DNA from 4 places in the Sporacetigenium sp. TC11 genome. Region 4 is predicted to be linked to each of the others. Evidence: riboswitches for the same ligand, from Rfam matches in the RefSeq annotation. Region 4 holds a riboswitch; each other region holds the start of a gene.

Region 1 (3,207 bases), on a different contig from region 4:
TTACCTCTTTGCTCTACGAAAACCCAAACACCTTTATATTCTGAAATACTCATATTAAGATCCCCCCTAAGTTATATAATGTATTTTTCCTTTAGTTTTTCAACTATTATTTTTGCTCCCTCTTTTGCATCTACTTCAAATACTTTTCCAGCACTCTTTGCTCCCTTAGTAAATGATTTTTTAACTTTAGTAGGAGAACCTTTAAGACCCATATTTGCCATGTCAACTTCTATATCATTTACAGTCCATATCTCTACTTGCTTTTCTCTATAAGCATCAAATATGCCCCCTACACTCATGTATCTAGGTTCATTCATTTCCTTTAATGTAGTTATAAGACATGGAGTTTTAACCTTTATTTTGTGATATCCATCTTCAAATACTCTTTTTAATATAATATCTTTTTCATATATATCTAAATCCTCAACATAACTTACATGAGGTATTTGTAAATGTTCTGCTATTTGAGGTCCAACTTGTGCTGTATCTCCATCTATTGCCTGTCTTCCAGCTATTATTAAATCGTAATCTAATTTTTTAAGTGCTCCTGCTATTGTACTTGATGTAGCCCATGTATCTGCACCTGCAAATGCTCTATCAGTTAAAAGTATTGCTCTATCTACACCCATTGCAAATGCTTCTCTTAATGCTTCTTCAGCTTGTGGTGGCCCCATTGTAATTACTGTAATATTTGCTCCAATTTCATCTTTTAATCTTAGAGCTGCTTCAAGTCCACTCTTATCATCTGGATTTATAATACTTGGTATCCCATCTCTTATTAATGTTCCTGTTTTAGGATCAAGTCTAACTTCTGTAGTATCTGGTACTTGTTTTATACAAACAACTATATTCATGTTTAATCCCCCCTGTTTATTTAAGTACGTTAGCCGCTATAACCATTCTTTGAACTTCTGAAGTTCCTTCATATATTTCTGTTATCTTTGCATCTCTCATCATTCTCTCTACTGGATATTCTCTTGTATATCCGTATCCACCATGTAACTGTACTGCCTTTGTTGTAACTTCCATTGCTGTTTCTGAAGCATATAATTTTGCCATTGCAGCTTCTTTAGAGAAAGTTACCCCTAGGTCTTTAGTCTTAGCAGCCTTGTAAACAAGCATTCTTGCTGCTTCAGTTTTTGTACTCATATCTGCAACCTGGAATTGCGTATTTTGGAAATATGATATAGGTTTTCCAAATTGTCTTCTTTCTTTTACATAAGAAACAGTTTCATCTATTGCTCCTTGAGCTATACCTAATGCTTGAGCTGCTATTCCTATACGTCCACCGTCTAGTGTTTTCATAGCAATACCAAATCCCTTACCTTCTTTTCCAAGTAAGTTTTCTTTTGGAATTCTACAGTTTTCAAATATAAGTTCACAAGTTGCAGAACCCTTTATTCCAAGTTTGTGCTCTTGTTTTCCTATGCTAAATCCTTCAGTTCCTTTTTCAACTATGAATGCTGATATACCCTTTGTCCCTTTACTTTTATCTGTCATTGCCATAACTATGTAAGTATCTGCATATCCTGCATTAGTTATAAATATCTTAGAACCATTTATTATGTATTCATCTCCATCTAAAACTGCTATAGTTTGTTGACCAGCAGCATCAGTTCCTGCATTAGGTTCAGTTAATCCAAATGCCCCTAATTTTTCTCCCTTTGCTAGCGGAGTTAAATATTTTTGTTTTTGAGCCTCTGTTCCAAATTCATAAATAGGTGCTGCACATAATGAAGTATGAGCAGAAACTATTACCCCAGTAGTTCCACAAACCTTAGATAATTCTTCTACCGCCATAGCATAAGCTAAATTATCTGCACCTTGACCTCCATATTCCTTAGGAAAAGGTATTCCCATAAAGCCATACTTTGCTAATTTTTTAACAGTTTTTATAGGAAATTCTTCCTTTTCATCTACCTCATGGGCAAAAGGCTTTACCTCTTTATCTGCAAATTCCTTATACATTTTTTGGAGCATATTATGCTCTTTTGAAAAACAAAATTCCATTGTTATTCCCCCTTTTTTATTGTCTTCTATTATTAATGTTTATAAATAAAAGGCACTGAAAGATTTTCAGTGCTTTTTTCTACAATAGAAAAAAGCTATAAATGTAATGAAAATCCTTCTTTTCACTACATAAATAGCTCTCCATAATATCTTATGGCAGTTATAGGGCATTTCTGCTCTATACCCAAGAACATACTTAAGAACAAATATATTCTTTCGGCAAAGAAACCATTCGCTTTTAGTATCGGACGTTCTTATCCTTAACATCTAAAAGTTACCCTTTTCCTTGCACCTCTATTTATGCCAATTTTTAATTTTGCCTTTATTTATAATGTTTATAATATTCTTGATTTGATTGTATATCTTTGACTAATTATTGTCAATCCCATTTTTGGCTTTTTATGTAAATTTTTGGAAATCGATTAAAAATTAATTAGCTCGTACTTATACAAATATATATGCATAAAAAAAGCTATTTATGCAATGAAAATTTTTCTTTTCACTACATAAATAGCTCTCCATAACAATCTATGGCAGTTATAGGGCACTTCTGCTCTATACCCAAGAACATACTCAAGAACAAATATATTCTTTCGGCAAAGAAACCATTCACTTTCAGTATCGGATGTTCTTATCCTTAACATCTAAAAGCTACCCTTCCCCCTGCACCTCTATTTATGTTAAAATTTTTACTTTTTTAATCTTGTTTATAACTTTCATACTATTTCTTGTTTTCATTATATATTTTAATCCATATATTGTCAATTGTATTTTTGAATTTTTAATCGAAATTTTCAGAAAATATTTTTAATTATTCAACTTCATTTTCACTTTCTGAATTTTCATTTTCAATTATTTTATTTTCTAAATTCTTTTTTCTGTTATCCAATGGATTTAGGTTTATATGATGAACTCTTTCTTCTTCACCTGGCTTCATTATAACATCTTCCATGCGAATTTTACCATTTGGAGTATGAGCTATAACTTGAGCTTGTCTATAACCCTTATGATAAACCCATGTATAATTGTCGTTTACTAATTCATCTAAGTCTTCAGATGATATTAAAGCTTTTGCTTGAGGCTTACCGTATTTATCTTTTAATATTACTGCTATAGTTTCATCGTCTATAACTTCATATTCATTTTTTTCTTTTGGATTTACAATTTCTAAGTTAGATTTTCTGTTGTCTAATGTGT
Region 2 (3,207 bases), 200 kb from region 4:
CGTAGTTTATTTTAGTTGTTTTATAATTTGATATATGAAGTTATGAAAAGTACTTATGAGTATAAAAATTCATAAGTACTTTTATTTTTTGTAGATTTATAATCTTGCAGATTCATTTGTTATATTTAGAAGATAAAATGAATTTGACTAAGATGGTACTATATAGTACTATATAATAAGTTAGAAAGGGTGATAATATTGACTGAAGGTAGATTAGGTGGGTTATTAATAAGTAAAATAAACTTCTTGTCTGGAAGATTGTTCACCAGGTTATTAAAATCTAAAAAAGTAAAAGAGATAAATAATGCTCAGGGCAAAATATTATTTGTATTAAATAAAAAAGGACAGATAGCTATAAATGATTTAGGAAATGAGTTATCACTAGGAAAATCAACTCTTACAAGTATGTTAGATAGGTTAGAAGAGGGTGGATATATAAATAAAGAAATAAGTACTGAGGATAAAAGAAAGACATTGATTTCTCTTAATAAGAAGTCTGACGATATAGTTTCTGAATATGAAGAAGTAGTAAAAACTATGGGAAATATATATTACAAAGGATTTACTAATGAAGAGATAGTTAAATTTGAATCTTATTTAAAGAGAGTATATTCAAACTTAGAATATTTTAATAAAGACATGAAGTAGGGGGAATATATATGGCAAATGTAGTGGCTTTTGTAGGAAGCCCGAGAAAAAATGGAAATATAGATACATTAGTTCAAGAAGTAATAAATGGGTCTGCTAAAAATAATGTAAAAAGTAAAATTTATTATTTAAATGATATGAATATAAAAGGGTGTCAGGGATGTCTTTATTGTAGAAAACACAATAGTTGTATTATCAAAGATGATATGACTGAAGTTTATGAAGATGTAAAAAATGCGGATTATATTATAATAGGTTCACCTGTATATATCTGCCAAGTATCAGCGCAAACAAAGTTATTATTAGATAGATTTTACCCTTTAACAGAAATAGATAAAGTAAGTCATACTCCAAGGTTTGGAAAGAAAAAGCTTATAATGGTATATTCACAAGCAGCTCCATTTTCTTTTATATTTGGAAATTATTTTAGATATACAGCTAAGCACTTAAAAGGTATGGGACTTGAAATACATAAGACTATTATATCTACTAAGGCATTTGAAAAAGATTCTACTAGACATAATGATAAATTACTTAGAAAAGCTTATAATATAGGGGAAAATATAGAAGACTAAAATTATAAAATAATAAATTAATATTATTTTGAGAAATATTATTGACTATTACTGTAATACTTGTTAAGATTGCTATTAATAATAGAAAAACAAGTTAATAATATAAACAATATGATATAGAGGCCGCGGGAGTAAAGAGTACTGTATAGGAAAGGTGCAACCGCCGAAATGCATAAATTTTATGTGTTGGGACTATGTTTAATAAGCATAGTACTGTTTTTAGATTACCGCCCAGTTTTCTAAACGCGCGCTATATCATGTTGGGGCAAAAGGGATTTGCTTTGTATAAAATTGTATTTTTTTATATAAAACAGTCATGAGAACCTTTTGCTCATGGCTGTTTTTTAATATCAAAAAGTAATTTTAAAAAATTTGTTGAGGTGATTGGTATGAAAAAAGTAAATGTAGCAATAGTAGGTGCCACTGGTATGGTAGGAAGAACATTTTTAAAAGTTCTAGAAGAAAGAGATTTTCCTATAGAAAATTTATATTTACTTGCATCAAAAAAATCCGCTGGGGAAACTGTTCAATTTAAGGGTAAGGACTACATAATTGAAGAACTAAATGAAAATTCATTTGATAAGGGGATCGACATTGCTCTATTTTCAGCAGGGGGAGATATTAGTAAAAAATATGCACCTATTGCTAGAGAAAAAGGAGTTATTGCTGTAGACAATAGTAGTGCTTGGAGAATGGATAAGGATATTCCTCTAGTAGTTCCTGAGGTTAACCCAGAGGAAGTAAAAAACCACAATGGAATAATAGCTAATCCTAACTGCTCAACTATTCAAGCAGTAGTTCCACTAAAGGCTTTGCATGATAGATTTAAAATCAAAAGAATAGTGTATTCAACATATCAAGCAGTTGCTGGATCTGGAGTTAAAGGTATTACAGATCTACAAGAAGGGGTAAAAGGAAATGAAAATAAACTGTATCCTCATCCGATAGCTTATAACTGTATACCTCATATAGATGTATTCATGGACAATGGCTATACTAAAGAAGAAATGAAAATGATAGAAGAAACTAAAAAAATATTAAACGATTACGATCTTAAAGTAACAGCTACAACAGTAAGGGTTCCAGTATTTTATGGACATAGTGAATCTATAAATGTAGAGTTTGAAAAAGAATTTGAAATTGAAGAAGTATTCAACATTTTAAGAAATACTGAAGGAGTAGTAGTAGTTGATAATCTAGATAAAAATGAGTATCCACTAGCATTGAATGTTGAAGGAAAAGATGAGGTATATGTTGGAAGAATTAGAAGAGATTTTAGTTTAGATAATGGTATTAATATGTGGGTAGTTGCTGACAACATAAGAAAAGGTGCTGCAACTAATACAGTTCAAATAGCTGAGCTTTTATTAAAATATAATTTAGTATAGAAGGGATGATTTTTATGTTATTTAAAGGATCTGGGGTTGCTTTAGTTACTCCTTTTAAGGATGGTAAGGTAAATTTTGAAAAGCTTGGAGAAGTTGTAGAATATCATATAGAAAACAATACAGATGCTTTAATCGTTTGTGGCACTACTGGAGAAGCATCTACAATGAGTGACGAAGAACAACTTCAAGTAATAAAATATGTAGTTGAAAAAACTAATAAAAGAATTCCTGTAATAGCAGGAACAGGTTCAAATAATACTGCTCATTCAATACACTTAAGTCAAAAAGCGGAAGAATATGGAGTTGATGGTCTTTTAGTAATAACACCATATTATAACAAGTCCACTCAAAGGGGCGTAATAGCTCACTTTGAAGCTATTGCAAGCTCAGTAAATATACCTATAATAGCTTATAATGTACCAGGTAGAACAGGAGTTAATATACAACCATCAACTCTTGTTGAACTAGCTAAGATAAAAAATATAATAGCAATAAAAGAAGCTAGTGGAGATATAGCACAAGTTGCTGAAATGGGAAGATTAGTTCCAGAAGGTTTTGCAATATACTCAGGAAATGACGATATGATTTTACCTCTT
Region 3 (3,207 bases), on a different contig from region 4:
AATTTCTTATTAAATTATATTTAGGGGGAAATGTTATTATTACAACTTTATATGATAAAGCTTAAAATAAGTACAAATTATTTCTCCCCCAAATAATACATAATAATATATATGCAAGCCTGTAACATTAAATACACCATACTATAAAATATATTTATAGTTCAAATGTATCATGTAGATAATTAACAGATTTTATCATATCAGATTCTTTTACTAAACAAGATATTGTCATCTCAGAATCCGATGTTTGAAGGAGTTCTATATTATTATTAGATAATACCATTACAATTCTTGCCATAACCCCTGGAACATCAGATATTTTACTTCCTATTATAGTAACCTTTGAACATTTTTGTGTTATTTCATACTCTATATTATATTTTTCTAATATGTTATTTACTATTTTCGTATTTGTAGCATCTATTATAAATGCCTTTTCTTTTATGAAGAAATTTATCATATCTATAGTTACATTATTTTTTTCCATTTCATTTAATATACTTATAAAATCTTCTTCTTTATATTTTCTTATTATGACTTGTGTAAATCCAGTTTGGTGAGCTATTGAAGTTACTAAGCTACTTTCTTCATATGTTACAAAATTTTCAAACTTAGGTCTTATGCCGCTTATTACTGTACCTTCATGTTCTAAGTTCATAGTGTTTTTTACTTTTATAGTTATATTTCCACTTTTTGCTATATCAACAGCTCTAGGGTGTATAACCTTTGCACCCTTATCTGCCATTTGAAATACCTCATCGTAATTTATATGTTTTAACACTTTAGCTGAAGGTTGTATTCTTGGATCAGCAGTCATTATACCGTCTACATCGGTATAAATCTCAACAACATCACAATTTAGGGCTTTCCCTACAGCTACAGCAGAGGTATCGCTTCCGCCTCTGCCTAAAGTAGTAATTTCTCCATCTTCTGTTATACCTTGAAATCCTGCAACTACAACGACTTTCCCTTCTGAAAGTTCTTTATATATTCTATCTGGTCTTATGTCTATTATTCTGCTATCTCCATATACTCCATTTGTTATTATTCCAGCTTGTCCTCCTGTTAAAAATACTGCATCTATTCCTTTGCTGTTTAATAAGTTAACAAATATAGATCCAGATATAACTTCTCCGCAATGCATTATCATATCTAATTCTCTTTTTGGTAAATCTTCATTCACGTTTTGGCATAATCCAACTAAAGTATCAGTTGCATATGGATCACCTTTTCTTCCCATTGCTGATACAACTATAACTACATCGTATCCATCATTTTTATAATTTTGTATTATATCACTTACCATATTCATTCTTTCCTGAGATTGTACTGATGTTCCACCAAATTTTTGCACTATTATATTCATTTATATATCCTCCTCGATGTCTTATAAATAAAAAAGAGCTTAAAGATAAAAATAACTATCTTTAAGCTCTAGAAATACTAATTCAAAACAAAAATAAGTATCTAAAAACTTAAGACAGCTCCCCACAAATATTATATATTCGTGACAGTTTTGTATATATTATATACAACCCCAACATATAAACTTAAAGCATCATTTATACATTTCGGCGTTGGCACCTTTCCCACTATATCATCGTGCTTAGCTCCACAGTAGTACTATTTGAAAACGCGACCTCTATCTTATTCTCTTATTTATTATTAAATTTTTATTTAAAAATTATTATAACATAAAAACTAGGCTATTAAAAGCCTAGTCTATCATTAACTATTTCTTCCATTTCATGTGTTTTATTTCTCATCATAAGTCCTATAACAGCTTCATTTGCATTTACTCCGTCATGAAGTACAGAATATATTGCATTAGTTATAGGCATATCTATATTAAGCTTCTTAGATACATCATAAGCTACCTCAGTAGCAGTTATACCTTCTACTACCATTTTTACTGTCGCCAAAGTTTCTTCCAAACTCTTTCCTTGTCCTATAAGAATTCCAGCTCTTCTATTTCTACTATGCATACTAGTACATGTAACTATTAAATCACCTATACCAGACAATCCAGAAAATGTATTAGGCTCAGCTCCCATAGCTACACCTAGCCTAGCTACTTCTCTTATTCCTCTAGTCATAAGAGCAGCTTTTGTATTGTCACCATATCCTAATCCATCACATACACCTGCTCCAAATGCTATTATGTTTTTTAATGCTCCACCAAGTTCTACTCCAATGACATCAGGATTTGTATAAACTCTAAATTTTGGAGTCATAAATGCATCTTGTACAAGTTCTGCATCTTTTATGTTATGTGATGCTGCAACTACTGTAGTAGGTATGTCTTTTCCAACTTCTTCTGCATGTGAAGGTCCTGATAATACAACATATTTATTATTTGGAAGTTCTTCTTTAACAACTTCAGACATTCTAAGCCCTGTTCCTTTTTCAAGTCCCTTAGCTACATCAACCAAAACTTGATTGTCATTTATTATTCCTTTTATGTTTTGGCATACAGATCTTACAGCTTGAGATGGCACAGCAAGAACTACTAATACACTATCTTTTATAGCCTCTTTTATATCAGTAGTAACATTTATATTACTAGGTATTACAACACCTGGAAGATAATCTATATTTTCTCTAGTTGTATTTATTTTATCACATTGTTCTTCACTTAAAGTCCAAAGAGATACATTATATCCTTTTTTACCTAGAACAAGTGCAAGGGCAGTCCCCCAACTTCCAGAACCCAATACACACATTTTTTCCATTATTAACACCTACCTAAATAATTTATTTAGAAATATTTTTCTTTTCCCCTAATTTTCTTTCTGTACCATTTTTAAGTCTTTTTATATTTTCTCTATGGGTGTATAAAGCAATTGCTGTAAGTATAAATCCAACTATAGCAGCTTTATTGTTTCCTATAATAACCATCGCTACAGGAAAACATGTAATCCCTAGTATTGAACCTAATGACACGTATTTTGATCTATACATAATCAAAATACTTATAGCTAAACAAATTAAAGCATAAATAGGATATATTGCAAGCATAGTACCAAGAGATGTTGCAACTCCCTTTCCACCTCTAAATCCAAGAAGTGCTGGCCAGTTATGTCCTAGAACAACAAATACAGCACCTACATAAGCTCCATCTAAAGGCTGTAGTCCATACCTACCTGCTAAATAGCGTCCTATAACCACTGCTATACTTCCCTTTAGTATATCTCCAATAAAGGCTAT
Region 4 (3,207 bases):
TATTGATGAAGCAGCTACTGTAATTTTAAGATTTGCACCTTATATAGGAGCTATTATTTTGTTAATGTGTATTATAAGTGGATATGTATATTCGAAAATAATATCAAAGCCACTTATACAATTAAATTTTGCAGCACAGAGAATGATTAAACTTGATTTTGATACGAAATGTAAAGTATATTCTCAAGATGAATTAGGCCAGCTTTCAAATAGCCTTAATGAACTTTCATTTAACTTACAAAACACTATGAATGAATTAACACAAGCAAATAAAAAACTAAGAAATGATATAGAAAGAGAAAGAGAGCTAGAAGAACAAAGAAAAATATTTGTAGCCACTATATCCCATGAATTAAAAACACCTATAACCGCTGTAAAAGGGCAACTTGAAGGTATGATACACAACATAGGATCTTATAAAGATAGAGATAGATACTTAAAAAGATCTTTTGATATTATGGAGCATATGGAAAAGTTAGTTTATGAAATGATGGAAATATATAAACTAGAGAACTCAGAATTTAAACCCAATATACAAAATATGAATATATCAAATATGGTATACGATATATCCAAAAGCTTTGAATACTTTTTAATATCTAAAGATCTTACTATAGTAAATAAAATACAAGATAATTTATATATAAAGGGTGACCAACAACTTATTAGAAAAGCAATATCAAATGTAGTTAGTAATGCTGTGAAATACTCAAAAGAGAAAGAAAAGGTAATTATCAGATTGTATGAAAGAGAAAACAAAGTAGTATTAGAAGTTTTAAATACTGGAGCATCTATAGAAGAAGAAAAACTAACTAAGGTTTTTGAACCTTTTTATAGATTAGAGAAGTCAAGAAATAGAAACACAGGAGGAAGCGGGTTAGGTCTTTATATAGTTAAGAAAATATTAGAATTAAATAATGTAAGTTATGAACTAAAAAATGTAGAGCAAGGAGTATTATTTACTATAATATTTTAAAATATATATTTACAAATTTATAATTTGTGTTATAATTAACTTTATTAAAAATAAATACAAAAAGATAGAGGTCGCGTTACCAAATAGTACTATTGTGGAGATAAGCACAGTGAAACGATAGGAAAGGTGTTGACGCCGAAATGTATAAATGATGCTTTAAGTTTATATGTTGGTGTTGTGTAAAATATGTACAACATTGTCACAAAGAGATTTGTGGAGAGCTATCTTAAGTTCGTGAATGCTAATAAGCAATATTTTTGAATTAGTATTTAAGGGCCTAAGGATAGTATGTTCCTTGGGCCTTTTTTATTACGAAGATTAAGATGTTACTGCAGAATCTCCATCTTATCAAAATTTATGGAGGGATTAATTATGATTGAGACAGTGAATGGGACGCTATACTTTGATGGATGTAATACTGTGGAGTTAGCTAAAAAATATAAAACACCGCTATATGTAGTTTCAGATAGTATATTAAGAGAAAAGGGAAGAGAAGTAAGAAATAGTTTTTTAAACAAATACGAAAATGTTAGAGCTGTTTATGCATCAAAAGCATTATTAAATTTAGCTATGTGTAAAATCGTACAAAGAGAAGGTCTAGGCCTAGACGTAGTTTCAGGAGGGGAATTATATATTGCTATAAGTTCTAATTTCCCTATGGAGGATATAATATTCCATGGAAATAATAAGTCAAAAGAAGAACTTATTATGGCGGTTAAGTATGGAGTAGGTAGAATAGTAGTAGATAGCTTAAGTGAGTTAGAGTTATTAGAAGAAATTTGTAAGAATTTAAACAAAGAGGCTAATATATTATTTAGAATTACTCCAGAGGTAAGTGCTAATACTCATAGACATATAAGTACAGGACAAAAAGATTCGAAGTTTGGAATTCCATTACTTCAAATAGATGAGGCTATAAAAATTGCTATATATTCAAATTATATAAATTTTAAAGGTATTCACTTTCATGTAGGATCTCAACTATTTTCAAATGAATCACACTTAAAAGCTTTAAGAGTAGCTATAGGTTGGATAGAACACATAAAAAATGAATATGACTATGAAATAGAGGACTTAAATATAGGTGGAGGATTTGGTATAAAATACGTTGAAGGAGATATAGAAGTTGGTTTAAATGAGTTTTTAGAACCAGTAATGAATGAATTAGAATGTGAATTTGAAAGAAGAAATTTAAAAAGACCGTGTGTAATAATAGAGCCAGGTAGATGGTTTGTAGGAAGCGCTGGAATAACATTATATAATGTAGGAAGTATAAAAAATATAGAAGGCGTTAGAAAATATGTATCAATTGATGGAGGACTAAGCGATAATCCAAGAGTTGCACTCTATGATGCTAAATACTCTGCAATAGTTGCAAATAAGGCTAATACTATAGAAAAAGAAATAGTAACAATAGGTGGAAAATGCTGTGAATCAGGTGATATACTTATAAGAGATATAGAGCTACCTATAGTAGAAAGAAACGATATATTAGCTGTATTAAATACAGGTGCATATAATGACTCAATGGCTAGTAATTACAATAAAGCACTAAGACCTGCTATTGTTCTAGTAAGTGAAGGAAATAGCTATGTTATCAAAAAAAGAGAAAGTTATGAAGATTTAATATCTAAGGATGTTATTCCACAGTGTTTAATAAACCTAGATGAAGTTGCATATAGTGAAATAATTTAAAACCTTATTGTGGATTTTTCCACAATAAGGTTTTTTGTTTTTTATTAACTTGATCTATATACATCTAATCCTACTCCAAGTAAGGACGATAATACAACTAAAGCAAAAAGAGCTATTAGATAGACTCTATCAAAGTCCTTACTAGCAATACTTTTCTCCCCAGCATAGATACAAAATAAGAGTATACTACCTAATACAAATATTATATATGACCCCATACCAAAAGTATTTATAAAAGACTGAATAATGTTAAAAAAAGCGTTAGAATTATTCATAGAATCCCCACCCCACAAAGTAATAATTAGCAATTAAAATATAAATAGTTATATATTTAAAAATATTCAACTATATATAATACTATAGAAAGAATTATATATAGTTGAATATTTTTAAATATTGTAAAAAATCTGAAAATTCAAAAGGCTTGTTATACAATATTTTATGCAGGGGGAAGTAACTTGAGTCATATAAAAAATATAAAAATAGAAAATTTTAGAAAGCTAAAAAGTATAGAGCTAAAAGACACAAAAGATATA

What was found. Region 4 has a riboswitch for lysine ahead of lysA (diaminopimelate decarboxylase). Riboswitches for the same ligand answer to the same signal wherever they lie in the genome.
Region 1: another riboswitch for lysine. It lies ahead of ACUSRV_RS12150 (acyl-CoA dehydrogenase); the one in region 4 lies ahead of lysA (diaminopimelate decarboxylase).
Region 2: another riboswitch for lysine. It lies ahead of ACUSRV_RS05650 (aspartate-semialdehyde dehydrogenase); the one in region 4 lies ahead of lysA (diaminopimelate decarboxylase).
Region 3: another riboswitch for lysine. It lies ahead of dapG (aspartate kinase); the one in region 4 lies ahead of lysA (diaminopimelate decarboxylase).

Annotation. Positions count from the first base shown of each region.
Region 1 is NZ_JBYVNY010000008.1:79,888-83,094, forward strand. It holds gene ACUSRV_RS12140 (electron transfer flavoprotein subunit alpha/FixB family protein) at 1-53, opposite strand, end outside; gene ACUSRV_RS12145 (electron transfer flavoprotein subunit beta) at 72-854, opposite strand; gene ACUSRV_RS12150 (acyl-CoA dehydrogenase) at 871-2,010, opposite strand; lysine riboswitch at 2,137-2,315, opposite strand; lysine riboswitch at 2,514-2,692, opposite strand; gene ACUSRV_RS12155 (hypothetical protein) at 2,822-3,207, opposite strand, start outside.
Region 2 is NZ_JBYVNY010000002.1:540,420-543,626, reverse strand. It holds gene ACUSRV_RS05665 (DUF1328 domain-containing protein) at 1-15, shown strand, start outside; gene ACUSRV_RS05660 (MarR family winged helix-turn-helix transcriptional regulator) at 199-648, shown strand; gene ACUSRV_RS05655 (flavodoxin family protein) at 660-1,223, shown strand; lysine riboswitch at 1,333-1,484, shown strand; gene ACUSRV_RS05650 (aspartate-semialdehyde dehydrogenase) at 1,613-2,611, shown strand; gene dapA (4-hydroxy-tetrahydrodipicolinate synthase) at 2,626-3,207, shown strand, end outside.
Region 3 is NZ_JBYVNY010000001.1:424,953-428,159, forward strand. It holds gene dapG (aspartate kinase) at 155-1,366, opposite strand; lysine riboswitch at 1,474-1,653, opposite strand; gene ACUSRV_RS02090 (NAD(P)H-dependent glycerol-3-phosphate dehydrogenase) at 1,710-2,732, opposite strand; gene plsY (glycerol-3-phosphate 1-O-acyltransferase PlsY) at 2,755-3,207, opposite strand, start outside.
Region 4 is NZ_JBYVNY010000002.1:345,121-348,327, forward strand. It holds gene ACUSRV_RS04645 (sensor histidine kinase) at 1-976, shown strand, start outside; lysine riboswitch at 1,034-1,208, shown strand; gene lysA (diaminopimelate decarboxylase) at 1,349-2,671, shown strand; gene ACUSRV_RS04655 (hypothetical protein) at 2,716-2,946, opposite strand; gene ACUSRV_RS04660 (AAA family ATPase) at 3,130-3,207, shown strand, end outside.